4 regions of the Vagococcus carniphilus genome follow, and region 2 is predicted to be linked to each of the others. Evidence: predicted binding sites of a transcription regulator. Region 2 holds the regulator's gene; each other region holds the start of a gene.
The links. Region 2 encodes NrdR, which represses ribonucleotide reductase genes. Its sites were predicted from a motif close to ACACNATATATNGTGT; they were not measured.
Positions count from the first base shown of each region.

Region 1: a site for NrdR is predicted at 5,026-5,041, ahead of H9L18_RS10355 (deoxynucleoside kinase). Genes of this name have one in related genera too.
Region 3: a site for NrdR is predicted at 5,776-5,791, ahead of nrdD (anaerobic ribonucleoside-triphosphate reductase). Genes of this name have one in related genera too.
Region 4: a site for NrdR is predicted at 5,565-5,580, ahead of nrdH (glutaredoxin-like protein NrdH). Genes of this name have one in related genera too.

Region 1 is NZ_CP060720.1:2,106,178-2,114,054, reverse strand. It holds gene H9L18_RS10385 (AcpB/EbpR/MafR family transcriptional regulator) at 1-1,353, opposite strand, end outside; gene H9L18_RS10380 (zinc metallopeptidase) at 1,626-2,321, shown strand; gene H9L18_RS15510 (helix-turn-helix domain-containing protein) at 2,318-3,166, opposite strand; gene tadA (tRNA adenosine(34) deaminase TadA) at 3,276-3,776, shown strand; RNA gene ffs (signal recognition particle sRNA small type) at 3,817-3,901, shown strand; gene H9L18_RS10360 (hypothetical protein) at 3,995-4,312, shown strand; gene H9L18_RS10355 (deoxynucleoside kinase) at 4,364-5,008, opposite strand; gene H9L18_RS10350 (cupin domain-containing protein) at 5,158-5,643, shown strand; gene H9L18_RS10345 (DUF5692 family protein) at 5,688-6,602, opposite strand; gene H9L18_RS10340 (TetR/AcrR family transcriptional regulator C-terminal domain-containing protein) at 6,728-7,276, opposite strand; gene H9L18_RS10335 (LacI family DNA-binding transcriptional regulator) at 7,413-7,877, shown strand, end outside.
Region 2 is NZ_CP060720.1:1,782,034-1,789,910, forward strand. It holds gene H9L18_RS08715 (PadR family transcriptional regulator) at 204-518, shown strand; gene H9L18_RS08720 (DUF1700 domain-containing protein) at 515-1,090, shown strand; gene H9L18_RS08725 (hypothetical protein) at 1,090-1,257, shown strand; gene plsY (glycerol-3-phosphate 1-O-acyltransferase PlsY) at 1,405-2,034, shown strand; gene rpmF (50S ribosomal protein L32) at 2,144-2,323, opposite strand; gene H9L18_RS08740 (YceD family protein) at 2,381-2,944, opposite strand; gene dnaI (primosomal protein DnaI) at 3,034-3,966, opposite strand; gene H9L18_RS08750 (replication initiation and membrane attachment family protein) at 3,966-5,390, opposite strand; gene nrdR (transcriptional regulator NrdR) at 5,408-5,872, opposite strand; gene coaE (dephospho-CoA kinase) at 6,109-6,720, opposite strand; gene mutM (DNA-formamidopyrimidine glycosylase) at 6,726-7,565, opposite strand; gene polA (DNA polymerase I) at 7,611-7,877, opposite strand, start outside.
Region 3 is NZ_CP060720.1:2,666,418-2,674,294, reverse strand. It holds gene infC (translation initiation factor IF-3) at 1-1, shown strand, start outside; gene rpmI (50S ribosomal protein L35) at 26-226, shown strand; gene rplT (50S ribosomal protein L20) at 295-654, shown strand; gene H9L18_RS12980 (hypothetical protein) at 789-1,226, shown strand; gene lplA (lipoate--protein ligase) at 1,477-2,508, shown strand; gene H9L18_RS12970 (ATP-binding cassette domain-containing protein) at 2,501-3,235, shown strand; gene H9L18_RS12965 (methionine ABC transporter permease) at 3,232-3,894, shown strand; gene H9L18_RS12960 (MetQ/NlpA family ABC transporter substrate-binding protein) at 3,901-4,737, shown strand; gene H9L18_RS12955 (TraX family protein) at 4,819-5,613, shown strand; gene nrdD (anaerobic ribonucleoside-triphosphate reductase) at 5,851-7,877, shown strand, end outside.
Region 4 is NZ_CP060720.1:2,632,245-2,640,121, reverse strand. It holds gene spxA (transcriptional regulator SpxA) at 1-310, shown strand, start outside; gene H9L18_RS12830 (adaptor protein MecA) at 469-1,149, shown strand; gene H9L18_RS12825 (GtrA family protein) at 1,227-1,739, shown strand; gene nrdF (class 1b ribonucleoside-diphosphate reductase subunit beta) at 1,749-2,711, opposite strand; gene nrdE (class 1b ribonucleoside-diphosphate reductase subunit alpha) at 2,730-4,892, opposite strand; gene nrdI (class Ib ribonucleoside-diphosphate reductase assembly flavoprotein NrdI) at 4,873-5,256, opposite strand; gene nrdH (glutaredoxin-like protein NrdH) at 5,258-5,491, opposite strand; gene H9L18_RS12800 (FeoA family protein) at 5,852-6,328, shown strand; gene feoB (ferrous iron transport protein B) at 6,328-7,877, shown strand, end outside.

The DNA of each region.
Region 1 (7,877 bases), 320 kb from region 2:
AATAATTAAATCATAATTTTTGAATGAGTTAGCTGATTCCATATCTAAAAACAAAATACGACCCTCATAAGCAGAAATTTCAATTTTGGTTTCAAAATTAGTTTTGATTTGTTTTGTTAAAAAATCAGAATGTTCTGTTCCCAAATTACTCATAACAAGTATTCTAGCTTTCTTTTTTTTGTTTTCTAGAATAGAAGGTAAGTCACTCCATTTCATCATGAGCCAATACAAAATAACATAATGGAAAGAGGATTTCCATGGGAAATTAGTATTTTTTTCCATCTCACCTAAAGCATGTTCTACAACTTTATCTAGAGTCGGAAAATGTTCTTTGATGACCAAACCGTCATAGAGATATTGATCAAAAATGATAAAATTTCGAAAAGGATAGAGTTGATGATACAAATAAAGATGTTTCATTTTATTTTCCATATTTTCTGAAACAGAATTACTTAGTTTAAGATCAAAAACATTTCGGAGTGTTTTAGTAAAGTTGTTAATTTCTTTTGTAACTGATAATTTCTCTTCATCAGATTTCCAATTATTCTTGTGAAGAAAAATAGTTAAAACTAAATCGTGAATCATTTTATCAGTAACTTTTAATTTGTATTGTTGAGCAATAGGTTCTAATAGATGAGAATGTTCAGAAAAAGTTTTAAATATTTTTGAATCTAATGTTTGAAAAATATTAGATTCTTCTAAAAAGAAGCCTTGGCTTTGTCTTATTAAAGTAACGTTAAACATCATATTAATTTGACTTATTTGATGATCATCTAATTTAAAGCCTAATAAATTTAACATTTTTTCTATGAAAGCAATTGATTCGCGTTTATTAGTTGGAAATGGCCACTCTGTCATATCATATGCTTCTCTAAAAAAACTAGTATAAAAAAAACGGGCGTAAAATTCACTTTTTCCAACAATTCTACAAGGTTTTTTTTCAAGGATTAATCCATAGCTTTTTAAAGATTTTGACATTGAACCTGTAATACGATATAAAGATGATTCGCTGATATAGAGTCTTTCTCCCCATTTTTCGATACTTAGTGTAGTATCAAAAAACATAGATTCTAATAGTCTAAAAGCTTCAGATGTTTTTAAAACATATCGATAAACCATTTGGACGTGACTACTTGGTTGTGTTCTAAGTCTGACGCCATTTTTTTTGGATGTTTCAATAATAAGATGAGGATACCAATTTTCTTTGAGGTAGCTGACATCATTATTAATTGTTCTAAGAGAAGCGTTATTTTCTTTTGCTAATTCATTTGAACTAATCCAGTCTGAAACTTCATTAAGGTGTTCTAATATTTTTAAACGTCGTTGTGTCGGTGTATCTAGTAATTTTCGCAATCCACTTTCCCCCTTTAAATGGCATGCAGAATATTATTTTTAATATAGTGTAAAAAAACATTTGAGTTGATTTGTTCAAATATCCCTTCATATAAGATACAACATTTTTAAGGATAAATCTACTTGAATGAAACAACTGTCATTATTTTTTATAATAAAAAATGATAAAAAAAGGCAAAAATTCACAGAAGGTTCAAAAGAAAAACCAAACTTTTTCTGAAAAATCTGCTAAAATATCTTTATAAATAAATAAGGAGGAGTTAGTTATGTTTATGCCATACATGTTTTTTGACAAAACATACATATTAGTTATCATTGGTGTCGCAATATCTGCTTGGGCATCAAGTTATGTTAATAGCACTTATCGTAAATTTGAAAAAGTTGCCAATAAAAAAGGATTAAAAGCATCTGATGTTGCAAGAATGATTTTAAGAGATGCAGGTATTAGAGAAGTTCCTGTCCAAGAAATATCAGGAGATTTAACAGATAATTATAATTCTCATACTAAAATATTGAGTTTATCGGAAAGAGTGTCAGAATCAAGATCAGTCTCAGCTATTGGAGTAGCAGCTCATGAGTGTGGCCACGCTATTCAAGATCAAGTAGGATATATACCACTAAAATTAAGATCTGGTTTGGTACCAGTCGTTAATTTTGGTTCTGCTATTTCGATTCCATTAATTTTAATTGGGGCTATATTCTTTAGTAGTACCCCACTTTTAGTAACAATTGGGATTTGGTGTTTTGCTTTAACTTTCTTATTTCAAGTAGTAACGTTACCAGTAGAATTTAATGCATCAAGAAGAGCTTTAGCTATCTTAGAGGAAAATCAAGCATTGGATGATGAAGAGCTTGTGATGGCAAGAAAAGTGCTAACTGCCGCAGCTTTAACCTATGTTGCCGCAGCAATTGCCTCTTTACTACAAGTTTTAAGATTAGTTATTTTATTTGGTAATCGAAGAGACTAATGAATTAATAAATAACAAAGAGTCAAATCACTCATATCCTTTAAAGAAAAACCAGTTCGCTCGTAAAATTTCTCTAAACGATATTGTAGAGTATTTCGATGAATATATAGCTCTTTTGAAGTTGAGGTGATATTTCCTTGTTTTAACCAAAGGGTTTTAATGATTCTTTTTAATTCATCGTCAATATTTAAAACGTCTTTAAGAGTTTGCATGATTTGACTGTCAGTTATTTTATCTTTTGTTAAGTAATCGATAGCAACATCTTGAAAAGAAAAGATATTTTTTTTCCTTGAAACATAATCGATGAAAATTTGTTGTTCTTCAAAAAAATAAGGAACAAATTGTTGATTAGCTTCATTAAAGGCACCAATAAATGCTTTGGCTTGAATTAAAAATTCAGATTCTAAAGTTAGAAGCATTCCTTCTAAATCTGATTTTTGATAAATGATAGTTGAACGTTCTTCGATGATGAGAGCAGTCGTTGCGTCAATAAAGAAAAAATCTTCAACTTGATTAAATAGTTTAGATAAATGAGTCAACCATTCCATAGCGTTTGGTGACTCTTTTTTTATTTTTAATTGAATGACTCGATAAGTTGTTTCTGTTATTGGAAATGGTTTTTGTAAGAAAAGATATTGATACCAAGGATGATCATTTAAGTCACTTGTCATACTAGGTTCTGGTAGTATAGTGGTTAAAAGTTTCACCTCATTTTCAGTTAGTTTTTCTGTAGGTAATAAAAACCACTGATTTTTAATAGGTAGAGATAAAAGGGTATCATCTTCTGAAGGAGTGTGACTAATCGTTCCTTGAGGATAGATAGCTTGTAGTTCTTTTAATTGCATGAGAAGAGTCCGTCCTTTCGCTGAATGTATCATTATTTTAACATAAAGAGAGGGAAAACTTAGCTCTTTATGATAAGATAGATAAAACTAATTAAATTAGAGGGATAATATGATAATACGTTCTGTCAAATTGACACAGGAAGAAAAAGAAGGATTTATGAGAGAAGCTCTATTAGAAGCAAAAAAAGCAGAAATTATGGGAGAAGTGCCTATTGGTGCTGTAGTTGTTCTAGATGGAGAAATCATAGGAAGAGGACATAATGTAAGGGAAACATCTCAAGATGCGACGACTCATGCTGAAATGATTGCTATTCGAGATGCTAATCGGCATGTTAAGAGTTGGCGATTAGAAAAAGCTCAGTTGTTTGTCACGCTAGAACCATGTCCTATGTGTAGTGGTGGTATTCTTTTATCACGAATTGATCAAGTTTTTTATGGGGCGAAAGATCCTAAAGGCGGAGCAGCAGGAAGTTTAATGAATTTATTACAAGATATGAGATTTAACCATTCTTGCTATGTTGAAACTGGCATTTTAGAAGAAGAATGTGGAAGTATTTTAACTAATTTTTTTAAAAAAATTAGACAAGAAAAAAAAGCTAAAAAAGGCTAGCATTTTTTTTGTTTATGAAGTATAATGATATTTGCCGCAAGGCTAGGACAATGGTGGGCTTACGAAGCGTGTCAGATCTGGAAGGAAGCAGCACTAAGTAGGTGCCGCCATGTGTCTGAATAAATATAATTATATCAAGGCCTAGTGCCTATTTTTTTTACCCTAAAATAGAAAAGGAAGTAATTTAAATCAATAATCGTTTTAAGGAGATGAAGTTTATGGATATTCAAAGAATAAAACAGTTAGAGATACTGTTTGGTAACGAGAAACAATTTTTTGTAGATGGTTATTATCGTATTCGTTCTCTTGATGACAAACAAAAAGAAATAGCTTATTTATTACCTGATGCGTGTGGGGCTTCGGTAGTCCATCCTCGGATAACAATTGAGGAGGTAGACGGTTCGTTTATTCCAGTTAAATTGATTGATATGGCAACCTCACCAACGCAGCTCGTTTATCGAAAAGAAGATAATGTAGTCTTTTTAGAAGACAAGCTAGAAGAACTCGTTATTAGATTCGAACAAATTAATCAATAACATAAAAACCCATCATTTACCTTGAAAAGTAGCTGACGAGTTTTTTTATTTTTAATCTCTAATTTTATTCAATTCTTTTAAAACATCTTGAATTACTTGCTCAGCAGCGTTTTCATCTTCTACAAAATTGTATTGATCTCCGTCAACTTGAATTTTTGGACTTTCATCATAATCTGCAAACCATTGATCATATCGACTATTTAACTCTTTATAATAGTCATAAAGTCCAGGATCAAAAGTCAATTGTTCAAAGGGACGATTTCTTTTTTCAATTCTTTCTAGCATTGTTTCAAAAGAAACTTTGATGTGAACTAATAAATCTGGCTGTTTTTTATGAGAAGCGTATGGTAGTTCTTCCATCATATTTTTTAATAGTTCGTCATAAACTTCCACTTCTTGCTTTGAAGCCCGACCTAAATCAGCATTCAAATGAAATAAAAGGGAGTCTTCATAAATCGATCTATCTAATACATTATTATCATGTGCAAGTGCTTCTTTGATACTTTTGAATCGTTTATTTAAAAAATAGATTTGTAGTAGAAAAGAGTATTTTTCTGGATCCTCATAAAATAGTGGCAAAATATCATTATTCTCCACACTCTCATAAAATACATCACTACCTAATTCTTTGGCAATCATTTTTGATAGACTGGTTTTACCTGCTCCAATCGTGCCTGCTAATACAATCACACTCATTTCCTCCTTAAACCCCTTAACTATATATAGTGTTAATAAGTACATAAAGTATAATAATATACATCATATAGTATTTCAAGAGAAAGACAAAAAGTTGTTTGAATTCTCATTATTCTTTTGTATACTTAAGAAAAGAAGGAGAGGGTTAAATGAAATCACAACAAGAATGGATTGATACGTTACAATTAGAAAAACATCCTGAAGGTGGCTATTACCTAAGAACAGAAGAATCAGAAGAAACAGTTGTTAGAAATAATCAGGAAAGAAAATTATATACGAGTATTTATTTTCTATTAACAACAGAAAGTCCTTCTCACTTTCATCAATTGACCGTGGATGAGATCTGGTACTATCATGATGGTGAACCGTTAACTGTTCATTGCATTTTTGAAGATGGGCACTATGAACAAATTAAAATAGGTAAAGATATTTCTAAAGGAGAAAGACTTCATTATACTGTCCCAAAAGGAACTATTTTTGGTTCAACAGTTGATAAAGATTATGCCTTAGTTAGTTGTGCTGTTATACCGGGATTTGATTTCACTGATTTTAAATTATTTACTAAAAAAGAACTTTTAGAGAAATTCCCAGAACATGAAATGATTATTGATAAATTAACATTGGAAAAAATATAAAAAACGAGATTGTGATTTTTGATATCACAATCTCGTTTTTAGTATTAATTGTTTTGTTTAACTTCTTCAAATGATTTAAGACCAGCGTAAACTTCGTCTTTAAGAACATTTTTCTTTTGAGTTTTGATGCGGTAGATGTGGTAAACAAATACTGCCACGTTAATAGCTAACGCAAGGAAACTTAAAACGAATAATGCTGTACTACTATGAGAGCTTTGAACAGCAAATTTAGATTCTCCAACGAATGCTGGGAATGTCATTGTAAACATCATCCAAAATGCTAATGTTTGAGCACGATGTTGTAACCAAGCTCCTTTTTTGATAAAGAATGCTGGGATAGTACATGACATTAATAAACCAAGACCTGCATAGAATGAGTGGTCAGATACACAGTTGTAAACATAAGCAAAGTTCCAAACATCATAAGCAATAATCCAGAACCACATTTGATCGGCCCAAACCATATCTTTTTGTTTGTCTTTACTAATTTGAATACCGAACCAACCAGAAATAGTTAAGATATTTAAAATACCAGCAACACCGTTCATGATGTTCCATACGCCACCGTTCATGAATACGCCGTCTACCATTCCGTGTAAAGAATAAACTTGGAAATCACGGATAACAGCTTCCATGATGTTAAGAGCTAAAATAAATGCTGGAAAAGCCATCATCCATTTTTTGTCTTGAGCACCTTTGATAAATCTTAATGCTAAGAATCCTAAACAACCGGCAAGAGCTGAGTAAACTTTAACCCAGTGGAACCAAGTTCCTGTACTACTACCTGCACCTGCTGTTGTTGGCCAAACAAAAATAGTTAAAAATAGTGGTAATGCAGTAAATAAAATAAGTGCAACCCATTTGTTTGATCTAGCAAGTTCGTTCATCAACATTAAACCACCGACAACGACAAACCACATGGCAACTGAATACCAAGGCATGCTTTCAAAGAAAAACATAATTAATTCCCCCTAAAATTTATATAAATGTTACATGTTCATCATACGAATTTTAGAAAGAATTAAAATAAACAAAATAAAATATTTGTCCAAATTTTGGGCAGAAGATCCCAATTGTCCAAAATTTAGTCCTGATTTTGGACAATTAACTCAATAGTTCCTTTAGTAACAGCTTCGATACGAGTAATTAAATCATCTTTTGGTTCTTTTAAACGAGTAGTTAGCCAGTGAATAACTTGAGCCACAATCCCACGACCATAAAAATCGGCAATTTGCAATTTCAGTTCTTTTTTTAAAATCTTTTCATCATAAGATTGATCCATAATAGAAATTAACATGCCATAAGTGATGTCATATAGAAAGATTTCTAGTTGATCACGATTAATAGAATGAAACGTATTTAAACAAAATTTTCGATTTTCTTCGGTATAGTTAAGTACACTTAGAAGACCATCTTTCCATGTTTCTAGGTCTTCGTATGATTCAAGTCCGTTAACAATTTCGTTATCAAAAGTCCAGCTGAGTAGATCGTTAATATCAGAAAAATGATAGTAAAAAGTATTTCTAGAAACACCTGCTTCATTTGTTACGTCATTAATAGTTATCTTTTCAAAAGGGATTTGTCCCATTAATGTTTTTAAAGCTTGGGATAATGCTTTTTTTGTTAGGTTCATACAAACTCTCCTTGTTAATTCTCTACTCCATTATAAAGTGTTAAAGACTAGATAACAAAGGTATTTATCAAAAATTGTAATCCAGTATTAAAACTGCTAAACTACGATTAAAAGTTAAGACAAAGGAGGGGAGAAAATGGCAACAATCAAAGACATTGCAAAGCATACAGGAGTGAGTCCAACTACTGTATCTAATGTGATTCATGGTCGAGATAATAAAGTATCACCTGAAACCAAATTAAAAGTAAAAAACGCTCTAGAAGAATTAAATTACGCTGCTAATATGGGAGCAAGGCTTTTAGCGAATCACGGTTCTCGTATTATTGGTATGATTATTCAGGATACTGAGGCTGTTACTGAAGACTTTTTTGATAATCCGTATCACGGTGAATTGATCCAAGCTCTAGAATCCAAAATAAAAAAAGCAGGTTATTTTATGATGTTTCATCGCGTGTCAAATTTTGATGAAGGTGCTAAATTAGTTGATATGTGGAACTTAGAAGGATTAATTGTTTCGGGTACTTCTTCAAATGATATTTTAAAATGGCAAGAAAGGATTTCTGTTCCAATTGTTTTCTTAGATTCATATGCAACTGACAAG
Region 2 (7,877 bases):
TACCTATTATTTACGTTTTCCATTAAAAAAAGAATAATACGCTTTCTTCTGTTAATTTCGCTTTCATTTTTCTCATTTAAATGCCATAAAAAGAAGGAAGATTTTTCATTAAAAAAATTATAGGACTTGCGACTGATTTTAGTAATTACTAGTTGACGCATTATACTCTGTCACGTATAGTATGAGGTGTCAGGAGGGATACGATGGATGTTCAGTTACGAAGGGGATTACTGGATTACTGTGTTTTAGCAGTTTTAAAAGAAGAAGATTCTTACGGATATATGATTATAAAAAAAATGGCACCTATACTTGAGATATCAGAATCTACTCTATATCCTATTTTAAAACGTTTAGAGAGTAATGAATTTGTTTCATCTTACTCAGTAGAACATAACGGAAGACTAAGAAAGTATTATAAAGTAACAGAAAAAGGGACCATACGTTTACTTGACTTCACAAAAGAATGGGAAGACGTTGAAGCTGTCATTAACTACATTAAAGGAGTTGTCAAAAAATGAATCAATCTGAGTTTTTTATGCTATTAGAAAAGGAATTACACGAACAACAAATTGAAGAGGCACATACCTATATGACCTATTATAGAGAAATAATTGCTGATTATCTCGAGGATGGTTTTTCAGAAAAAGAAGCCATTCAAAAAATTGGAACAATTAACGAGATTATAGAAACAATCAAATTAGAAGCATCTAGTCAAACTGGAGGTAACACTAAAAAAGGACCAATGACTATTTTCCTATTGATTCTTGGAGCACCACTTTGGGGCGCTATTTTATTATCACTTATTTTACTCCTTTGTTCTGGTATTATTATTTTATGGTGTGTTCCATTAGTATTTGGCTCTCTTAGTTTTGCTGGTTTGATAACCGGTGTTGTTAGCTTAGCTGGAGCTTCGTTAAATACAGGTTTTTATTATATTATTACTCAATTAGGTGTTGGAATTTTTGCCTCTGGCTTTGGTATTTTCCTATTAATTGGAACAGTCTACTCTATTAAAATAGTCGTAGATCTGTCAAAAAAATTAGGACGTTTATTAACAACAGTTTTCTCTCAGAAAGGACGAATTTTCTAATGAACCAATCTAAAGAATTAACTAAAAAAATTATGATTATTAGTGTTGCAATGATGGTTATCGGTTTGGGTGTGGCTACTTTAGGTTACTCAATGTCAGGTTTTGACTATACTAAATATAGTACTGATCATAAAAGATGGTATCAGGTTCTTTCAGTACCAAGATAAAAGAAAAGCGCTTTTTAAGCGTTCTTTTTTTATGCTTTTTTAATGTTTTCAAAATAACACTAATTTTCAATTAACTCTTACTCTATTCGTATTGTGACCTGTTTCATTTCATGTTAAAATTACTTTTAGCCTAAGGAGGTTTTTTAATTGAAAGAGGTACTTTTACTATTTGTAGCTTATTTATTAGGTTCGCTACAATCAGGCGTTTGGATTGGTCAATTATTTTATAAAAAAGATATTAGAGATTTTGGTAGTGGTAACACTGGTACAACAAATACATTTAGGGTTCTAGGAAAAAAAGCTGGTATTATTGTTTTATTCATGGATATTTTAAAAGGAACTCTTGCTACTTCTTTACCATTATTATTTCACCTTGGTTTAAATCCACTTTGGTTTGGTGTTGCAGCTATTCTCGGTCATACCTTCCCAATCTTTGGTCATTTTAAAGGTGGAAAAGCTGTAGCAACAAGTGCTGGTATGCTACTAGCCTATAGTCCTCCGTTCTTCATCTATTCTGCTAGTATTTTTGTTATTATGTTATTTTTATCTAGTATGGTCAGTCTAGCTAGTATGGTTAGTGCTGTTATTATTACCATTTCGACAGTTGTTATTCCGCTTATCTTTCCAAGTATATTAGCTTATCAAGATTGGCTTTTAACTAGTTTAGCAGTAGCTATTTCTATATTTATTATTTATAGACATCGTGATAATATCAAACGAATTAAAGATGGAACTGAAAGTCATGTGCCTTTTGGTTTAAATAAAAGAAAAGATTAAAAAGAAGAGAAAGCTCAACGCTTTCCCTTCTTTTTTTGTATTAAGCGTAATAAAAAAACTTGTAGACTCCATGGTTAGTCTACAAGTTTTAACATTTTCAAAAAATGTTTTATGCTTCTTTTGTCATAACATCTTTACCATCGTAGTGGCCACAAGAAGGACACACGTGATGACTTTTTCTCATTTCACCACAGTTTGAACAAGCTGTTAAGCCTGGAGCTGATAATTTGTAATGAGTACGACGTCTATTTTTTTTAGCTTTTGACGTTTTTCTAGCTGGTACTGCCATATTGTTACACCTCCCTAAACAATAAGTGCGTGTTGCAAGAACACATATATTCCAATCTTACTCTTCGTCGTCTGTTACAAGTAACTCAGACAATTTCGCAAGACGAGGATCAATCGTTTGTTCTGAATCTTGAATTGGAGAAGTTTCCATATCATCTTCAGAAAGGACTTGCCAAAAATCACCTTTTGGAAGTTCGGTTGAATTTTGTTCTTCCTTAGTTAGCACTTGTAGTGGTAGGTTGAGTAGAATATAATCTTCTACTGCTTCTGTTAAATCAATTAAATCCTTTTCTAAAGGCATAATCAATTGTTTATCCTCTTCACTAACATCTACTAATGCGTTAATTTGTGCCTCTGTCATGTACTCTTCATCTATTGTTAACGATAAAGGTAAATCAACAGGTTCTAACGAACGAGATGACGGTAATGTGATCACCGTATTAACAACCATATGAGCAAGATAACCAGTTGAATCAACTTGAATAAATCCGTTAACGTCAACTTTTTTCAAACTCAAAATAGAAGGTTCTCTTGATTTTAAAGATTCTTCTAAATCAATTGTTTCTTCAAATGTTATTTGACTATTTCTGTATTTGTTTAACTCAGCCAAAGCCCACTTCATTTTACCACCCCTTAAGCAACAAAAATAATTATACTAGTCTCGTTTTCCTTTGTCAATCAGTTTTTCATTTGTTTTCAAGAAAGAAATAATTAATTAGACAGTCTTCTGTTTTCACCAATCATATTGATTTCTTTTGTTAGATATCGGACTCTTTCCATGATTCTTTTCGCTTTTAACGGTTCTTCCTCACCACGCTGAGTCACACTTAAATGCTCTCTTTCTAACTGTTTCATATCAAAATTAGAAGAAAAGAAAGTAGGTAACTGCTCTTGCATACGATATTGTAAAATAACACCTAAAATATCATCTCTGACCCAGCTACTCATGGAATCAGCCCCAATATCATCAATCATTAAGATTGGAGCTCGTTTTACAGCCTCTAACTTCTCTCCAACTGTATCTTTTTGAATGGATTGTTTCATCTCAACAGCAAATGTTGGGAAATGAACTAAAGTTGTTTGAAATCCTTTTTCAGCTAACGTATTGGCAATCGCTCCAAGTAAGTAAGTTTTCCCAACTCCAAATGTGCCTTGAAGATAAAGACCTTGATGGAACCCCTTAGGATTATCTTCAAACTCATCAATAAATTTGACAGCTTCTTGAAAAGCTTCAATTCGTTCTGTTGTTAGTTCTAATTTATCTAGTCTTGCCTCTCTAATATCTTTAGGCATGTCCATTGCTTTAACTCGGTTTCTGATAATAGCTTGTTCTTGCTTTTGAATTAAGTTCTCAGTTGGAACATAAGTGACGTCAATGTAGTGAAAGTTCATAAACAAACGAGGTTCATATCCTGGTGCAATCATGGAAGCATCTTTTAACTCATATTTTTTCTTTTCTTGGACAAATTCATAAAGTTTCGCATAACTTTTCACAATATCATCATCAGTTAATTGCTCACGATGTTCAGTGATAAATTCTTGTACATCTTTATCTTGCATCACTTCTTCCATAAGCTTATCTAATTTACTTGTTAAGTTCTTTGACTTTAATGTTCTATCTAAGCCCTTGCCAATATTTTCCATTACTTCTCACCTTCTTTAGGTTTGTTTGTTAGCTTATTAAGCTGTTCAGCAAAGAAAGCTTCTTCTTCTTTTGAAAGTCTTGTTTCTTTTCTGTTTGATTCATCCTTTGCCCATTCAGGAAGTGTTTCTTTTCTATTATTGCTTCTATTACTATAAGTATTATTTTTTGTTTTATTCTTAGGCTTTTCACGCTCTTTTTGAAGTTCTTTTACTTGCGTTAAAGCATCTTCTGGCGAAAAAATCTTTTTTTGAGCCCAATCGTTAGCAATTGTCATCATCATATTTTGGTTGATTGAAGCTTTATTTTGAACAACTAGTGTGTAATGGATCAACACATTTAAAACAGAATCCGGTAAATTAGATTGTGTTTTTAGCTTTTCAATCGTCCATCTCTCATTATCACTGACAAAGCCACCTTTTTGCGTCTTTATCGCCTTTAAAAAGATTAAAGGAGGTGTAGTATCACAAGCTATGATTACCTCAATCTCAGCATCAGAAAAACCTGTTAAACGTAAAGTATTTTTTCTTAATTGGTCTTTTTCTGTCTCTGTTAATCTAAGTTCTGACTTATTTTGAATGGCTGCTGTTGATTGTTCTTGTTTCTTTCGACTATGATAACCCTTATAAATTAATTGCTTGAAGTCTTTTTCAATAACTCGATTAGTCACATAATCTACTGATTGTTTCACGTAATCAAACATCTCAAGTTCATTGATTCCATATAATTGATGAAATAGCTCAATAGTACGTTTTAGTTCTTTTTCTATTTGTTCTTCATCGATGTGTAAATTTTCGATTAAGCTATTAAAGAAAATCCAATCAAAGCTCTTAGTTACTAATGGAATCTTTTCGTTTTCTTTTTTTAACGTTACATTTTGTTTAATCTCTTCTAATTCATTTTCATGACTTGCTAAGTGTGTTGAATTGAAATTAAACACATCTACAAAAGTTTTTGTCACCTCGAGATAATCTTCCATATCTCTTCTTTTAAAGTTAAAGTATTCACTTAATGATTCTACTTCTTTGAATCCTAATTTTTCAATTAATAATAAAGATAAAATATCATCATGCAGAAAAACACTTGGTTCAAGTGGTTGTTGTATTTCATAAATAAAGTGATTTTCTTGATCTAACTTTTTGACAAATGACTTTAACAAACCTACTGCTTCTAATTTTTCTCTTGCAGCATAAAAACTTGGTATCCCAATATTTAGCTGATTAAGCAAGACACTATGCATTTGAGTCTCTTTTTTAGAGCTAATTTTTTCCATAATAAGTAATGTATTTAAAAGCCCTATAGCATCGGTACCGACAATCGGTTGATACAACATATTTAGCACCATATAATCCATTTCTGAAATATATTGTGTTTTAATGACTGAAAATTTATCTTTCGGTTTTAAATGCTCCCATGCTTCACTCAAAGGTACCGCTCACTTTCTTATTCTCTGTTTTCTTTATCAATAACTTCTTGTAATTCTTCCAAGAAAACACTCATATCTTTAAATTGACGATAAACACTGGCAAACCGGATATAAGCAATTTCATCTAGGTTAACTAAATCTTCCATAACAAATTCACCAATCATTGTCGTAGATACTTCATTTTCTCCTAATGCTCTGATTCTATTTTCTACATTGTCAACAATTTGTTCCATCTTTTCCATTGGAACTGGTCGTTTTTCTGCAGAACGAACAAGACCTCTTAATACCTTATCTCGATTAAATTCTTCTCTTGCTCCATTTTTCTTAACGACTAAAAGAGGGGTTACTTCTACTCTTTCAAATGTTGTAAATCTAAATCCACAGTCTTCACATTCTCTTCTTCTTCTGATAGCTCTTCCATCATCAGCAGGTCGACTATCCACTACTCTGGAACCATTAAAATGACATTTTGGACATTGCATCTGCTTCACCTCATCTATTTTTACAGTATTTACTGAAAATCATTTCATTAATAGAGATATTATAACATGTAATAAGGAGAAAGGTATAGTCTGATTACTGTTTAGCCAAAAACAAAGAGACCAGGCGTACAAATCCTTGTCTCTTTTTAATCAGCTTAAATTTTTAAATCGGCCACTTCATCTGTTTAGTGTAAACAAACAGAAAATGGTCCATAATCAAAATAGTAAAATCTAGTTTAATTTGAAAATCTAGTTTCTTTAAAAATATCTAACCATCTATCAACTTGTAACTTAGTATTTTCGATTGTTCCTTCATTATCAATGATAACATCTGATAAAAGAGCTTTATCAACGATTGGCATTTGACTATTAATTCTTGCTAACGCTTGCTCTTCAGAAATATTATCTCTTAGCGTAAGCCTTGATAATTGTGTTTTTTGACTAACGAAAACAGTCATTATTTCATCACATTTTGATTCATAACTTGCCTCAAATAAAAGAGGAATATCCATTATGATCAGCTCATGATGTTCTCTTTTTAGTCTTTCAAGTTCTTCATCCATTTTCAATTCAATTTCTTGTCGTAGAATATTATCTAAAATTTCTCTTTCCTTATCATCATTAAAGATAATTTCTCCTAATTTTTTCCGATCCAACTCTCGTTCTTCTGTCAAAATTGATGAACCAAAGTGAGCGATAATCTTAGACAAACCTGGAGTTCGAGGTTTTACCACTTCCCTAGCAATAGCGTCTGCATCAACTACTGGAATACCTTTTTCTTTAAAACATTGACTCACTGCACTTTTTCCAGATGAAATGCCACCTGTTAAACCCAAAATAAAACACATAATACTTATCCTTTCCTAACTCTATAAATTTGACACATTGGACAATAATGAGTTCCTCGCTGAGCTACTTTCTTTTTCAATATCTCATGACCACACCTAGGACAACTTTCTCCATTTTGACCATAAACAAGAAGTGATACTTGAAAATTACCAGCATCCCCTAATGCATTCTTATATGATCTAATCGTCGTCCCACCAGCTTCTACTGCTTCTCCTAACACATTAATAATTGCTTGATGAAGTCGTTTGACCTCTTCCTTAGTTAACGTATTACCTTCTTGTTCAGGGTGAATCTCAGCTCTAAATAATGCCTCGTCCACATAAATATTTCCAAGACCTGTTACTAGAGTTTGATCTAGTAACAAAGGTTTAATTGCTTTTTTTCGTTTTTTTAATTGTTCTTCAAAATCATCTAATAAAAATAGTTCTTTTACAGGTTCAGGTCCAAGTTTTTTTAAACCTTTATACTCATGAGCTGTATCTTTTTCCAACAAGACAAATCTCCCAAATTTCCTCACATCTAAATAACGAAGTTCAGTGCCATCATTAAATTTAAAAATTACATGGGTATGTTTCATGATTGGATCACTTTGCTGATGGTATTCAAACTTACCTTCCATTCTCAAATGACTAATCATATCAAAGTGAGTTAGTTTAAAAATTAGGTACTTGCCACGTCGTTCTATTTCTTCTATGGTTTCTCCCATTAGATTAAGTTTAAACTCATCTATGTTTGAATGGTCAATAATTCGAGGCCAAAAGACTTCTACTTTAACTATTTTTTTCTTTCGAACAAGATTTTCTAACCCTTTTCTTACTGTTTCTACTTCTGGTAATTCTGGCATAACAAAACTCCTTATACTAAACGAATTTGATTAGTAAATTCATTATTATTTGGCTTCATACCAAGTATTTCCAACACTGCTATCTGCTTTTAAAGGTACACTTAATTGAACAGCGTTTTCCATTGTTTCTTCTACAATTTGTTGTAAACGTGGAATTTCTGATTTAGGAGCTTCAAAAACTAACTCATCATGCACTTGAAGAAGCATTGTTGCTTCCATTTTTTCATCTTTTAGTTTTTGATCAATTTGAATCATAGCAATTTTTAGAATATCAGCCGCACTACCTTGGATAGGTGTATTAATAGCTGTTCT
Region 3 (7,877 bases), 880 kb from region 2:
ACAAGAATTTGAGGAGGAAAACAAAATGCCAAAAATGAAAACTCACCGCGGACTAGCTAAACGTGTTAAGCGTACTGGTGGTGGCGGATTAAAAAGATATCGTGCGTTTACAAGTCACCGTTTCCACGGTAAAACTAAAAAACAACGTCGTCAATTACGTCGTCCAAGAATGGTATCAAAAGGCGATTACAAACGTATCCGTCAACAATTGACAGGTATGAGATAAATTTTTTAGTTTTTTGATAATGACTAAAAACAACAACAAACTTTAAGAGAACCCAAGGAGGAATTATCATGGCACGTGTAAAAGGTGGAACTGTAACTCGCCAACGTCGTAAAAAAGTGCTTAAGTTAGCTAAAGGCTACTATGGCTCAAAACATACATTATTTAAAACAGCAAAAGAACAAGTGATGAGATCTCATACTTATGCATTCAGAGATCGTAAACAAACAAAACGTAACTTCCGTAAATTATGGATCGCTCGTATTAACGCTGGCGCTCGCATGAACGGTTTAAGCTACAGCAAAATGATGCACGGCTTGAAATTAGCTGAAATTGACATCAACCGCAAAATGTTATCTGAATTAGCTATCCATGATGCAGAAGCTTTCACAGCTATCGCAGAACAAGCTAAAGCAGCATTAGCTAAATAATTAAATTCTTGTTAAATTATTAGGCGTTTAGACTCTTCCTATTTGGAAGGGTCTTTTTTTATGTTAATTAAAAGTTAATAAATGAACAAATGATGGGTTTTAATGTTAAAATAAGAGGAAAAGGAGGGAGATTCATGAGCGAATGTCCAGAGTGTTATAGTGAAAATAGCCGTATGACACCAATGTTTAAAGCTTATAATTGTCTTAGTGAGCATGTACAGTATATTTGTGGGACTTGTCATCGTTGTATTTGTATGGAAAAAGATAAAAATAGAGGGCTATATCGTTGGAATTTTCCCTTTAAATCTTTAGAAGACGCTAAAGGTTATATTCGGACGGCAGAATATACACTGAAAAAAGAGTGTTTTATTTATGAAATAAAATTAGACAAAGAGAGACATATATTTAAAGTTTTTAGTGACAAGAGTGAATTGATTTCTTATTTAAAAAAAGATAAAGAAAAAAAATGTAACAAAGTCCCTGTTTTCAGGACAGGAGAGTATAAAGAATTTCCTAATACAGAGGTTCGAAAGTTAACAGCTGAGGAAGTAATGACGTATTTAAATAAATAAAAAATAAACCCATTGAGGTTTATTTTTTTTGTTACTTTTTATTAGCATAAAACAAAATTGTTTTTAAACGATGATTTATTTAAAGGGAGTTTTTCAAAAAAATATGTAAGAAAGCTAGTTAAATCAATAATTCTGTGAAAAAAAATTTCTAATAATTTTATTTAATAAGTTAAGTAAATCTTGAAATATTGCGTGAAAAGGCTTTAACAGATAAACTCAAATCGTTGGTCTGGAAAGGAGTGTTGTCTAAGTGTTATTTCACAGAATGGTTAGTCGTGATATACGTACGAATTTAGCGACAGAAAATTACTTGATGACTCATTATCAAATCGATGAGCCTATTCTTTTAATGTATATTCAAGCACCTAGTCTTATTGTAGGGAGACATCAAAATATTTATGATGAAATCAATTTAAGTGCCGCAGAAGCTGATGATGTGACAATAACAAGACGTTTGTCTGGTGGCGGAGCGGTTTATGATGATTTGGGTAATATCAGTTTTGGTTTTGTTGTGGATAAATCTAAAGTTGTTTTTGGTGATTATGTATCTATTGTAGAACCTATTGTAAAAGCTTTGAAGGAAATGGGAGTCAAAGATGCAAAGGTGAATGGACGAAATGATATTTTGATTGGTGATAAAAAAATATCAGGTAATGCGATGTATACAAAGAAAAATAGAATGTTTTCTCATGGAACTTTATTACATGATGTCGATTTAGAAAAATTACCAAGATATTTAAATGTTTCAAAAGAAAAATTAGCATCTAAGCATATACAATCAGTCTCTTCAAGAGTAACTAATATAAAACCTTATTTAGATAGAGAGTACCAAGAGTTATCAACAGAAGCATTTCGAGATGAATTAATAAAAAAGATTTATGGTGTTCCGGATTTATCCAATATTTCTGAAAAAGAGTTATTTTTAACTCCTAATGAGGAACTAGAGATAGCAAAATCTGTTGAAACAATCTATGGCAATCAAGAGTGGGTATTTGGTCATCATCAGCCTTATACAACTAAGCAAAAAGCTTATATTCCATCTGTTGGTTTACTGGAAGCAAGATTTCAATTGAAAGAAGGACGAATTCATTTAATTGATTTTTTAGGTGATTTCTTTAATCAAACAGAATTAATTGGTTTGAGACAGATTTTAGAAGGTGTTTATTTAACTAAAAGAGATGTGGAAAAAGCATTAGAAACTGTGGATATTCAACAGTATTTCGCTAACTTAACAAATGAAGATTTTATTTCATTTTTGGTAGGTGAGAAGAATAATGATTGAGATAAAAGAAGTTTCTAAAACATACCACCAAGGGAAAATATCTACTAAAGCATTAAGTGAAGTTAGTTTTGTAGTAAATAAAAAAGAGAGTTTGGGAATTGTCGGAGAGAGTGGTTCAGGTAAATCAACTTTGTTAAGGTTGATTCAGTTAATGGAAACACCATCAACGGGTGATATTTTAATTGACGGAGAGCCTACTTCAAAATGGACAGAAAAGCAAAAACAAATTCAGAAAAGAAAAATGAGTATGTTATTCCAAAGTTTCAATTTACTTAGTAACTTAACTGTTTTAGATAATGTGATACTACCACTTAAATTACAACAAAGAAAAGATCTTGATAAAGCATTAGAATTGTTAGAGTTTGTAGGTTTGAGTGAGCAAAAAAAATCTTATACTAGTCAGTTAAGTGGCGGTCAGAAGCAACGTGTCGCACTAGCAAGATCGTTAATAACAAATCCAGAAATTTTATTATTGGATGAAGCAACAAGTGCTTTGGATGATAGAACCACTGAAGAAATACTTGTACTCCTTGAAAAAGTTAAAAAAAGTTATGAGCCAACAATTGTATTTGTAAGTCATGATTTAGATGTCATTAAATCAAGTTGTGAACGTGTTTTGATAATAGAAAAAGGAAAGATAGTCAATGAAACAAGAGTTAATCAAAAGAAAGTTAACTCGATGTCTGAGTCTTATAGTGAAAAGGCAATGCGAGTGTTGAGTTTATGAGTGGGATTACTTATTATTTACCAGAAATGTTTAAAGCTTTAAAAGAAACAGGGATTATGCTCGGAATTTCAGTTAGCCTAGGATTAGTAGGAGGACTTTTAATAGGCATAGCTCTTTATTTATATCGATCAGAAGGAATCAAACCAAATAAAAGTTTGATGCTATTTTTAAATGGATACGTCAATATTACTCGTTCTTTTCCTTTTCTACTATTAGTAGTTGCGGTGATTCCTCTAACACGCTTTATTTTTAATACCGCATTTGGTCCAGTAGCAGCTTCCTTTCCACTTAGTCTTGTTGCAATCGCCATTTTTGGTAGATTGGTTGAGCAGGTGTTGTTAGATGTTCCAAAAGAGGTTGTTGAGTTGGCTAATGCGTTAGGAGCGACTAAACGCCAATTTGTGTGTCATTTCTTATTAAAAGAAAGTCGAAGTGGCTTGATTCTAAGCTTTACCTCTATGATCATTAGTTTAATGTCTTACTCAACCGTTATGGGAGTTGTTGGAGGTGGAGGGATTGGTGATTTTGCTATTCGTTTTGGCTATCAACGTTACGAATATGAAATTATGTACGCTACGATTGTTATTATGATTATTATTGTTGGAAGTATTCAACTATTAGGAACTTATGTTAGTAAAAAATTAGATAAAAGGAAGTAAGCAAAAATGAAAAAATTAGGATTATCAATTGGATTATTAGGATTATTATTAGGATTTGCAGCATGTGGTAATAAAGCTGAAGAGAAAAAAGAAGCAACAGATTCAAAAACTAAAGAAGAAAAAGTGATAAAAGTTGCCTCTCAAACAACACCAATGACAGATGTTGTAGAAGTTGCAGCCAAAGAAGCTAAAAAAGATGGCTGGAAAGTTGAACTTGTTCAAGTAACTGACAACATTCAATACAATGAATTGTTAAAAAATAAAGAAGTAGATGCTAACTTTGCACAACATGAGCCTTATATGCAAAAATTTAATCAAGAGAAAAAAGCGAATTTAGTAGCTATACAAAAAATTTATAACGCCAAAGTAGGTTTTTATTCAAAAGACTATAAAGATATTAAAGACATACCAGAAGGTGCTAAGGTAGCTATCCCTAATGATGTATCAAATGAAGGTCGAGCATTGGCTATGTTAAACGACCAAGGTCTTATTACGTTAAAAGAGGGTGTTGGTTTTGAGGGAACTCTTAAAGATATTGAGAAAAATGATAAAAATTTAGAGTTTATGTCAGTTGATTTACTAAATTTAGCAGAAGCATATAACGAAAAAGAAGTAGCACTTGTGTATAACTATCCTACTTACATTGCAAAAATTGGCTTGAAACCAGCAGATGCTCTATTTTTAGAAAAAACAGTGGATGAACGTTTTGCGATTAGTTTGGTAGCAAGAGAAGACAATCAAGATTCAGAGGAAATTAAAGCACTTAAAAAAGCAATGACTAGTCAAGCTGTGAAAGAATTTTTAGAAAAAGAACACAGTGATACGTTAGTTCCGGCATTTTAGTGACATTTACCTTACAATTTTGTTCGTATATTTTTTGGATAAAAAAGATTAAAATGAACAAAGTTAAGGAGTGTGAGGTAAATGGAGTTAAGTGGTAAAAAAGGATTAACGACATTTGATTTAAAAATACTAGGTATCGTTTTTATGTTTATTGATCATATACATCAAATGTTTTCACTTATGGGAGCACCAGGTTGGCTTGATTGGTTTGGACGTCCCGTAGCTACATTATTCTTCTTTATTAGTGTAGAAGGATTTAGTCATACAAGAAATAAAGAAAAATATTTATTTAGATTATTAATGGGATTTTGGCTAATGAATATTGGCTCTAGTTTGGTGCAAAAGGTCTTTACTTTAGGAAATATGGCATTAGCTAATAATATCTTTACTGACTTATTTGTCGGCGTTTTAGCTATGTATGGAATTGACAGTTTGGTTAGATTTAAAGAAACAAAACAAGGTAAATCATTGTTGATTGGTTTGGCTTGTCTATTGTGTCCAATTATTTTTTCAGTTATTCCATTAGTGGGAATGACAAGTGGAAATATGTTTCTATTATCTATAGCAAGAGTTTTCCCTGCTACCTTATTTGCTGAAAATAGTGTAATGGTCTATTTGATACCTGTGATGTATTTGTTAAGAAAAAATAAAAAATGGCAGTGTTTAGCAATTGGTGTTGTGGCTCTTATCTTCCTTTTAGGAAATCCAAGTGCAGCATTTACGTCAAATACGCAGTGGATGATGGTATTTTCAGTTATACCAATTCTTCTTTATAACGGAGAAAAAGGTCGAGGCATGAGATCTTTCTTTTATATTTTTTATCCAGCTCATATTTGGCTTCTTTATATCATTGCTTCTATTATTTATAATCATTAAGAAAGAGTTCCTGAGAAATCGGGACTCTTTTTTTACTTTAAATGTGAATATGAGAACTTTTTAAGAAATGTGAAATAATAAAAAAATTCCTTATGAAAATAATTAAGAAAGCGTAATCTATCTACTATATATAGTTGTCAATAGTTTTTTATAAAATATTTAACACTATATGTAGTTGAAAAACTGAAATAATTAAGCTATCATATACTAGAATGAAACAAAAGGAGACTGAGTAAGATGATTGAAATCAACGAAAAAAGGGCAGATTTAACAGAGAATAGTTCTGATTTGAACAATATCCAAGTGATCAAGCGTGATGGCCGAGTAGTAAGATTTAATGAAGTTAAAATTACTAATGCCTTATTAAAAGCTGAAAAGAAAATAAATGGAGCAGTTCAACCTCATTCTGAAGCTAGAATCGAAGAATTAGTTGATTTAGTCATTGAAGAAATTATCCAACGATTTAATCATAATGTGAAAATTTACGAAATTCAAAATATTGTTGAGCATATCTTACTTGACAACCAAGAGTATAAACTAGCAGAAGAGTATATTAATTATCGTACAAGTCGTGACTTTGAAAGAAGTCGTGCAACAGATATTAATTTCACTATCGGAAAACTGCTAAATAAAGACAGCCAACTAGTTAATGAAAATGCGAATAAAGATAGTGATGTTTTTAATACGCAACGAGATTTAACAGCAGGGATTGTAGGAAAATCAATTGGTTTGAAACTGTTACCTCCTCATGTGGCTAATGCCCATCAAAAAGGAGATATTCATTACCATGACTTAGATTACCATCCATATTCACCGATGACTAATTGTTGTTTAATCGACTTTAAAGGTATGTTGAATAATGGGTTTAAAATTGGAAATGCAGAAGTAGAAGCACCGAAATCGATTCAAACAGCAACTGCACAAATTTCTCAAATAATTGCAAACGTTGCTTCAAGTCAATATGGTGGTTGTTCTGCAGATCGAATTGATGAATTTTTAGCACCATTTGCTGAAAAAAATTATTTTAAACATTTAGAAGATGCAAAAGAGTGGATTGAAGATGAAAGCCGTCATGATGCTTATGCAAAATCTAAAACACAAAAAGATATTTTTGATGCTATGCAAAGCTTAGAATATGAAATCAATACTTTGTTTACCTCAAATGGGCAAACACCATTTACTTCATTAGGATTTGGACTTGGGACAAATTGGTTTGAAAGAGAAATTCAAAGAGCTATCTTCTTAAACCGTATTAAAGGGTTAGGGGAAGAACATCGAACAGCTATTTTCCCTAAACTAATTTTTTCAATTAAAGACGGTGTTAACCATAAAGTGACTGACCCAAATTACGATATTAAAGAACTTGCTTTAGAGTGTGCTACTAAGAGAATGTATCCAGATATTTTAAATTACGACAAAATTGTTGATTTAACAGGTAGTTTTAAAGTACCAATGGGATGTCGTTCTTTCTTACAGGGCTGGAAAAATGAAAATGGTGAAGAAGTAAATGCAGGACGTATGAATTTAGGTGTTGTGACTTTAAACTTACCTCGTGTCGCTTTAGAAGCTAATGGTGACAAAGAAAAATTCTGGTCACTTCTTGAAGAGAGATTACGTACAATGAAAGATGCTTTAGTCTTTAGAATTGATCGTTGTAAAGAAGCAACACCAGCAAATGCACCTATTCTTTATATGTATGGCGCTTTTGGTGATAGATTGAAGAAGACAGACTCAGTTGATGAGTTATTTAAAAATAAACGTGCCACTGTTTCGTTAGGCTATATTGGTCTTTATGAAGTAGCAGCTAGTTTCTATGGTGGCGAATGGGAAAATAATCCTGAAGCCAAAGAATTTACATTAGATATTTTACGTTCCCTTAAAGGTCATGCAGATGACTGGGGAAATGAATATGGCTATCATTTTAGTGTGTACTCAACACCAAGTGAGAGTTTGACAGACCGTTTCTGCCGAATTGACCGCGAAAAGTTTGGCGAAATTGAAAATATTACAGATAAAGAATATTATACAAATAGTTATCATTATGATGTTAGAAAAAATCCAACACCTTTTGAAAAACTGGATTTTGAAAAAGATTATCCACAATATTGTTCGGGTGGTTTCATCCATTATTGTGAATATCCAGTACTACAACAAAATAGAAAAGCATTAGAAGCTGTTTGGGATTATTCATATGATAAAGTAGGATATCTTGGAACAAATACACCAATTGATCATTGTTACGAATGTGATTTTGAAGGTGATTT
Region 4 (7,877 bases), 850 kb from region 2:
AAATATTTTCTCGGAACCTCTAACTCAAGATGAGCTAATTGAGATTTTGCGCATGACTGAGGATGGAACAGAAGAGATAATTTCTACTCGTTCTAAAGTATTTCAAAAGTTGGACGTTGATTTGGATGAACTATCGCTTCCTACGTTATTGAAGTTAGTTCAAGAAAATCCAGGATTGTTACGTCGCCCAATTATGGTAGATGAAAAACGCCTTCAAGTTGGATTTAACGAGGATGAAATTCGTCGATTCTTACCAAGAGAAGTCAGAGCAATTGAATTAAAACATGCTCAAATGATGGCAGGTATCTAAGTAGATTATTTATATAAACTTCAGCATGTTGATAAAACGATATCGAACATGCTGTTTTTTCGTTTGTTTCTATTAAAGAGTAGCGTTTACTTTACTTTTTAATTTTTTCCGATACAATAAGGCTAAAGATAAAATTAAGAGAAACGAGGTGTAGCGAGATGGAGATGGAGAGGATTAATGAGAATACCATTCGTGTTTCAATTGGAAATGACGACTTGGCTGAAAGAGGAGTTACTTTTTTAGACTTGCTTGGTAATCAAAAACAGATAGAAAGTTTTTTCTACAGTATTTTAGAAGAAGTAGATGTGGACGAACAATTTCAAGAGACAGATTCTGTAACTTTCCAAGTGCTACCCAATCATGACGGACTAGAATTATTCATTAGTAAAAATCTACCGATGAATGATGATGATAATTTAAACATGATGCAAGATAATGTTTTAGGAGATGGCTTTACAGATTTTCTAAAAGAACATATTGCAGGAAATGGCAAACTAAAAGAAGATGTCTTAGATGAAGAAATTGATTTTTTAGGAGAAAGTTTAAACAATGTTTTTGAAACAATCTTCAGATTAGAATATTTTGAAACGATGATTACATTAGCTAAAAATATCCAATTACAAAATGTCTTCAGTTATCTTTATAAGTTTAAAGATGAATACTTTTTAAGAGTTTCTTTTTTCACCGAAGAAAACAATGAAGCACAAGTGAAAAATGATATGGCTCAATTATATGAGTATACTAGTAAAACAAATGTGACAACAGATATTTTAGATGAATATGGTGAAATCATCATGGATCGAAATGCGTTAGAGTTAACAAGATATTACTTTAAGTAACAAGAAAATAAAAGAACGAGTCGGGGAATGTTTCTTAGACATTCCCTTTCTTTATTTGAAGAAAGAGGGTGAGAAATTTGATCAATAGAAAAGAGTTTTTATTGTATACAATCGCAGGGACAACAGGAACGTTCATTTATTTCTTTGCTAGATTTACATCAAAAGGCTTAACAGATAGTGTTTTAATACCTGTTATTGTTGGTCAAATTTGCGCCATCGTTTTTTCTTTTTTTGCGAATAAGTTTTTTGTTTTCAAAAATACAGGAACAGGTTTTAAAAAAGCATGCCATCAATTTTTTGAGTTCTGTATTGGTCGTGCTTTAGTATTTTTACTTGATTTAGGGATAGCTTTCTTTTTTGTGGATAAATATGGAAGATTTTGGATTAATCATTTGGGGCTTCGGTATATTAACTATCAAAATGCTTTTTTTGCTAATCCAATGTTTGCTAGATTTATTGGAAGTGAGAAGTTATTAAATGAATTTATTTTCACTGTCATATCTCAAGTGTTAGCAACTATTATTAATTACTTTTTCTCAAAAAAAATCGTCTTTAAAATACAAAAGAGCCAAGAAGCAATTGCTTCTTAGCTCTTTTTTTTACATACCGATTAAATAATCATCATCGTTCATTGCTTCAACTGTTCCAAGTAAGTAGCCGTTACCTACTTGAGAGAAGAAGTCGTGGTTACTTGTTCCAGTCGATAATCCGTTCATAACGATTGGGTTAACATCATTTGCTGTATCAGGAAACAGTGGATCCATCCCTAAGTTCATTAATGCTTTGTTGGCATTGTAGCGAAGGAATGTTTTTACTTCTTCTGTCCAGCCTAATTTATCATATAAAAGCTCAGTGTACTTTTCTTCATTCTCATAAAGAGTAAAGAGTAAATCATACATCCAGTCTTTTGTTTCTTCTTGTTCTTTTTCAGATAATTCATTAAATCCAACTTGGAATTTGTAACCAATGTAAGTTCCGTGAACAGACTCATCACGAATAATTAATTTAATAATTTCTGCCACATTAGCTAATTTATTGTTTCCTAAGTAGTAAAGAGGTGCATAAAATCCTGAATAGAAAAGGAAAGTTTCAGCATAAACACTAGCTACTTTCTTTTGTAAGTGATTACCATTTAAGTAGATTTCGTTAATGATTTCTGCTTTTTTTTGTAAGTATTCGTTTGTATTAGTCCATTCAAAGATTTCTTCAATTTCAGCTTTAGTATTTAATGTACTAAAGATAGAAGAATAGCTTTTCGCGTGAACAGATTCCATAAACTGAATATTATTTAAAACAGCCTCTTCATGAGGAGTTCTAACATCTGGTCTTAGGGCATCAATAGCACTTTCTGATTGAATTGTATCAAGTAAAGTTAAGCCGCCAAAAACTAAACCAATATTTTCTTTTTCATCTTCTGAAAGGGTACGCCAATCATCTAAATCATTTGATAAGGGGATTCGTGTGTCTAACCAGAATTGTTCCGTTAGTTTTTCCCAAGTTGATTTATCAATAATGTCTTCAATGGCATTCCAGTTGATTGCCTTGTAATAACTATTTGTCACAGTGATTTTCCTCCCTTATTAAATAACGCAGCTTTCACATTGATTGCTACCGATTTCCTCAGCATCATCTGTAAAGGTTCTAACGTAATAAATTGATTTAACACCTTTATGGAAAGCATAGTGACGTAGAATGTTTAAATCACGTGTTGTTTGTTTGGTTGTATCTTTTTTCCATTCGTAAAGACCTTCTGGCATTTCAGAACGCATGAATAACGTTAAACTCATTCCTTGGTCGATGTGTTTTTGTGCCGTTGCGTAAACATCAATGACTTTTCTCATATCCATGTCATAAGCTGATGTGTAATATGGCATGCTTTCATTTGAAAGATGAGGTGCTGGGTAATAGATTTTTCCAATTTTCTTTTCTTGACGTTCTTCAACAAGACGAGTGATTGGATGAATACTTGCACTTGTATCATTGATATATGAAATAGATCCATTTGGTGCCACCGCTAATCGATTTTGGTGATATAAACCAAATGTTTGAATATTTTCTTTTAGACGAGTCCAGTCTTCAGCAGAAGGAATCTCAATTCCTGTGAATAATTCTTTGATTTTATCTGAAGTTGGTAAGATTGGTTCATTAATATAAGAATCAAAATATGAACCATTCGCATAATCTGATTTTTCAAATTGATAGAAAGATTCTTTTCTTTCTTTTGCAATATTGTTACTTTCTACTAAAGTCCAGTAGTTTAATAACATGAAGTAAATATCAGTAAATTCTAAAGATTCTTCAGAACCATATTCCATTTGGTTTTTAGCAAAATAAGTATGTAAGCCCATAGCACCTAAACCAATGGTATGATTTAAATGATTTCCGTTTTGAATAGAAGGCACTACTTCGATATCAGATGCATCTGTAATATAAGTTAAGGCACGAGTCATTGCACGAACAGATTTACCAAAGTTAGGGCTATCCATTAAGTTAACAATGTTAGTAGAGCCTAAGTTACAAGAAATATCAGTTCCTAATTCTTCGTATTCTTGACGATCATTAATCATTGATGGTTCTTGTACTTGTAAAATTTCTGAACATAAGTTACTCATAATAATTTTTCCATAAACTGGGTTAGAACGGTTAGCTGTATCAATATTAATGATATATGGATAACCTGATTCTTGTTGCAGTTTACTGATTTCATTTTCTAAGTAACGGGCACTAATTTTTTGTTTACGAATATTAGGATTTTTCACTAAATTATCGTATTCTTTTGTGATGTCGATGTAAGAAAATGGCACGCCATACTCACGCTCAACACTATAAGGACTAAATAAATACATATCTTCGTTTTTACGAGCTAATTCGTAAAATTTATCAGGAACAACTAATCCTAAAGAAAGAGTTTTGACACGAATTTTTTCGTCTGCATTTTCTTTTTTAGTAGAAAGGAACATTTCAATATCTGGATGGAATACGTTTAAGTAAACCACACCAGCACCTTGTCTTTGACCTAATTGATTACTGTAACTAAAACTATCTTCGAATAATTTCATAACAGGAACAACACCACTTGCTGCTCCTTCAAAACCTTTGATAGGTGAGCCTGCTTCACGTAAGTTTGAAAGTGTAATCCCAACACCACCACCGATACGAGATAATTGTAGAGCACTATTAACCGTTCTACCAATACTATTCATATCATCTGTTACTTGGACTAAGAAACAAGAAACTAGTTCTCCGCGGCGTTTACGACCAGCGTTTAAAAAGGAAGGTGTTGCTGGTTGATAACGTTGATAGATCATTTCTTCAGCTAAATCCATAGCTAATTCTTCATTGCCGTCTGCAAAATAAAGAGCATTGAAAGCTACTCTGTCTTCATACCTTTCTAAATAAGCACTTCCGTCATTTGTTTTTAAGGCATATTGAGAATAAAATTTGTAAGCTGCCATAAATGATTTGAAAGTAAAGTGTTGTTCATCAAGATAAGTATATAAAGATTCGATAAATTCAATAGAGTATTTACTAATGAATTCTGCTTCAATATATTCTTCTTCTATTAAATAGTTTAATTTTTCTTCAATAGAAGAGAAAGTTTTAGTATTTGGTTCTACATTCTCATTAAAGAAAGCAGCTAAAGCTTCTTTATCCTTATATAAAGGGATTTGATCGTTTACTGGCCTGTTAATTTCATTATTTAATTCAAAATAAGTTACGTCTTTAAGGTCTTTTAGACTCAATTTCACTCACTACTTTCTTAAAATTTTCTACATCTTCAGGTGTTCCATTAAATTCAAAACTAAAGACAAGTGGGACATCATAGTCTCTTGCAATATCTTTAGCAGTAAAAATAAATAAATCTGCAAAGTTACGATTTCCTCCACCTGCGACAGCTAACAGGTTGTCTTGATTACTCTTATACTCAATAAAATCGTTCACTACTTCTGTGACTTCAGCGTCATAAGTAGGAACGATTAGAATGTAAGGTTCGTTCAATTCATGAAATGGATTATTTGGATCGATTTCATGGGCAGGTGTAGAGAGGTCTAGTTTTTTGATGAATCGTCTTGTTTGCCCGGTTAAAGAAAAAAAGACTAACTTCATATTAAACAGCCAACGTTCTTAGTTGATCTGGTCTGAAACCTACAATAGTCACTCTTTCATCTGCAGTTGTAATAACTGGAACACTTCTAAAGCCTTGTTCTTTTAGAGTATCTATATATTGTGGTTCATTATCAATGTTGATTTCTTCAAAGTTTAAGTTTTTATCTGCCAAGAATTTTTTAGTCATTTTACATTGTGGGCAGTTATCTTTTGTATATAAAGTAATTGTTTTCATTATTCTCACTCCATTTTTTGTTGATTTCTATAAATATTAGTATAGCTTTTTATAGAAAAATGTCAACGTAAAAACACAAGATATAGTGGCTTATTTTTATGTAAGCACAATCTTTTGTGATTAAGTATTTCACAAAACAATATTATCAAGCTTTCATTTACCTTTTCAAATTAAAAAAAGTTGAAATGAATTTAGAAATGATTATTTTCTGAAAAAAAGCGTTGTTAAATCAATTTTTATGAAATGTGTTAATATTCACAATTAGTTGTTGACTCAAGCTAAGGATGGATTTAGAATGATAATTAATGAGAATGGTTATCAGTATCATTCTAAAAGTGCTGATTAAAAGGAGACTTAATGATGGAGAATGTCACCAATTGTAAAATGAATCACATATATCAGTTTCAGGAGTTTAGGGGATCTAAAAATTATGAGCGTCATTTAAGAAACTTAGGATTAGTGAGTGGAGTAGATCTATATATAGTATCAAAACAAGTTGGTCAACCGATTATTGTTGTTTTTAAAGGGACAAGAATTGGTTTAGATGAAGAAATTGCTCGTGGTATTCAAGTGGTGGAAAAAAGCACAGTTCATGAATCAATGCTAGAGTCAATGGACCAGTTGGGTGTTGGAGACTCAGCTCAAGTCGTGAAAATATTAGGAACAGGTGCTTTGAAAAGAAGATTAATGGATATGGGATTAACTAAAGGAACAAGAATTGAAGTGAAGAAGTATGCTCCTTTAGGAGATCCAATTGAAATTACAGTTCGTAACTATAGTTTGACCTTAAGAAAGAAAGAAGCAGAACTAATTTTAGTAGAAAGAGAGATTAGCTAATGGAGACAGAAAAACATATTGCTTTAGTTGGTAACCCAAATAGTGGGAAAACAAGTTTGTTTAATGAGTTAACAGGTGCTAATCAATCTGTTGGTAACTGGCCTGGTGTAACAGTAGAAAGAAAAAGTGGACGTTTAAAAGAAGATAGTCATGTTGTATTGCAGGATTTACCTGGTATTTATTCTTTATCACCTTATACACCAGAAGAAGTTGTTGCAAGAGATTATTTACTACAGGAACACCCTCATCAACTACTAAATATTGTGGATGGAACTAACTTAGAGAGAAACCTTTATTTAACAACTCAACTTCTGGAAACAGGTATTCCGATGATGGTGAGTGTCAATATGATGGATGTTGTCAAAAAAGAAGGCACTATTATTAATTGCGAAAAATTAGCTTATGGGCTTGGAGTTCCGGTTTATCCAATAAGTGTTGTTAAAAAATTAGGCTTAAAAAAAATAAAAGAAGAGCTAAGTCATGAAAGAGGAGCGATAACAACATCGGATAATTATCCTCTATATGATGATCGTTTAGAAGTAGCTTTAGAAGAAATTAGTCAATTGATTAATAAATACGTACCAGCTCATCAATTACGTTGGTTTTCGATTAAGTTTTTTGAAAGAGATGTCAAAGTTTTAGAAATGACAACTATTACTGAAGAGATTCATAAAGAAATTGAGGAAATCATTCAAATGACTGAAAAAATCATGGGAGATGATAGTGAGAGTATTATCATCAATGAACGCTATGATTTTATCGCTCAATTAGTCGCTCTGAGCACGATTAAATCAAAAGACTTACATTTAACGGCAAGTGACAAAATTGACCGTATAGTGACGAATAAGTGGCTCTCATTGCCTATTTTTGCTGGTATTATGTGGGCAGTTTACTACTTATCAATTCAAACAGTTGGAACTATGGGAACAGACTGGGTCAATGATGTTTTATTTGGAGAAATGATCCCTAATCAAGTAACGCACTACTTAGAATTATGGCAAATTGCTCCATGGCTTCAGTCACTTATTTTAGATGGAATTATCGCAGGAGTTGGAGCGGTTTTAGGCTTCTTACCGCAATTAATTGTTCTGTTTCTATGTCTTTCTATTTTGGAAGATTGTGGTTACATGGCAAGAATAGCTTTTGTAATGGACCGCTTCTTTAGAAAATTTGGCTTATCTGGTAAATCATTCATTCCAATGTTAATCGCAACAGGTTGTGGTGTGCCAGGAGTTATGGCCAGCCGAACGATTGAAAATGAAAAAGACCGCCGAATGACGATTATGACGACAACTTTTATGCCATGCTCAGCTAAGCTACCAATTATTGGTTTAATTGCGGGAGCCTTTTTCCCTAAAAGTAGTTGGGTAGCTCCATCAGCTTACTTTGTCGGAATCGGTGCTATTGTACTATCAGGTATCATATTGAAGAAAACCAAACTTTTTGGTGGTAAAGCAGCACCTTTTATTATGGAGATGCCTTCGTACCATTTACCACGTTTGAAAAATAGTGTGAGACAAACATTTGACCGTTCCTCTGCTTTTGTTAA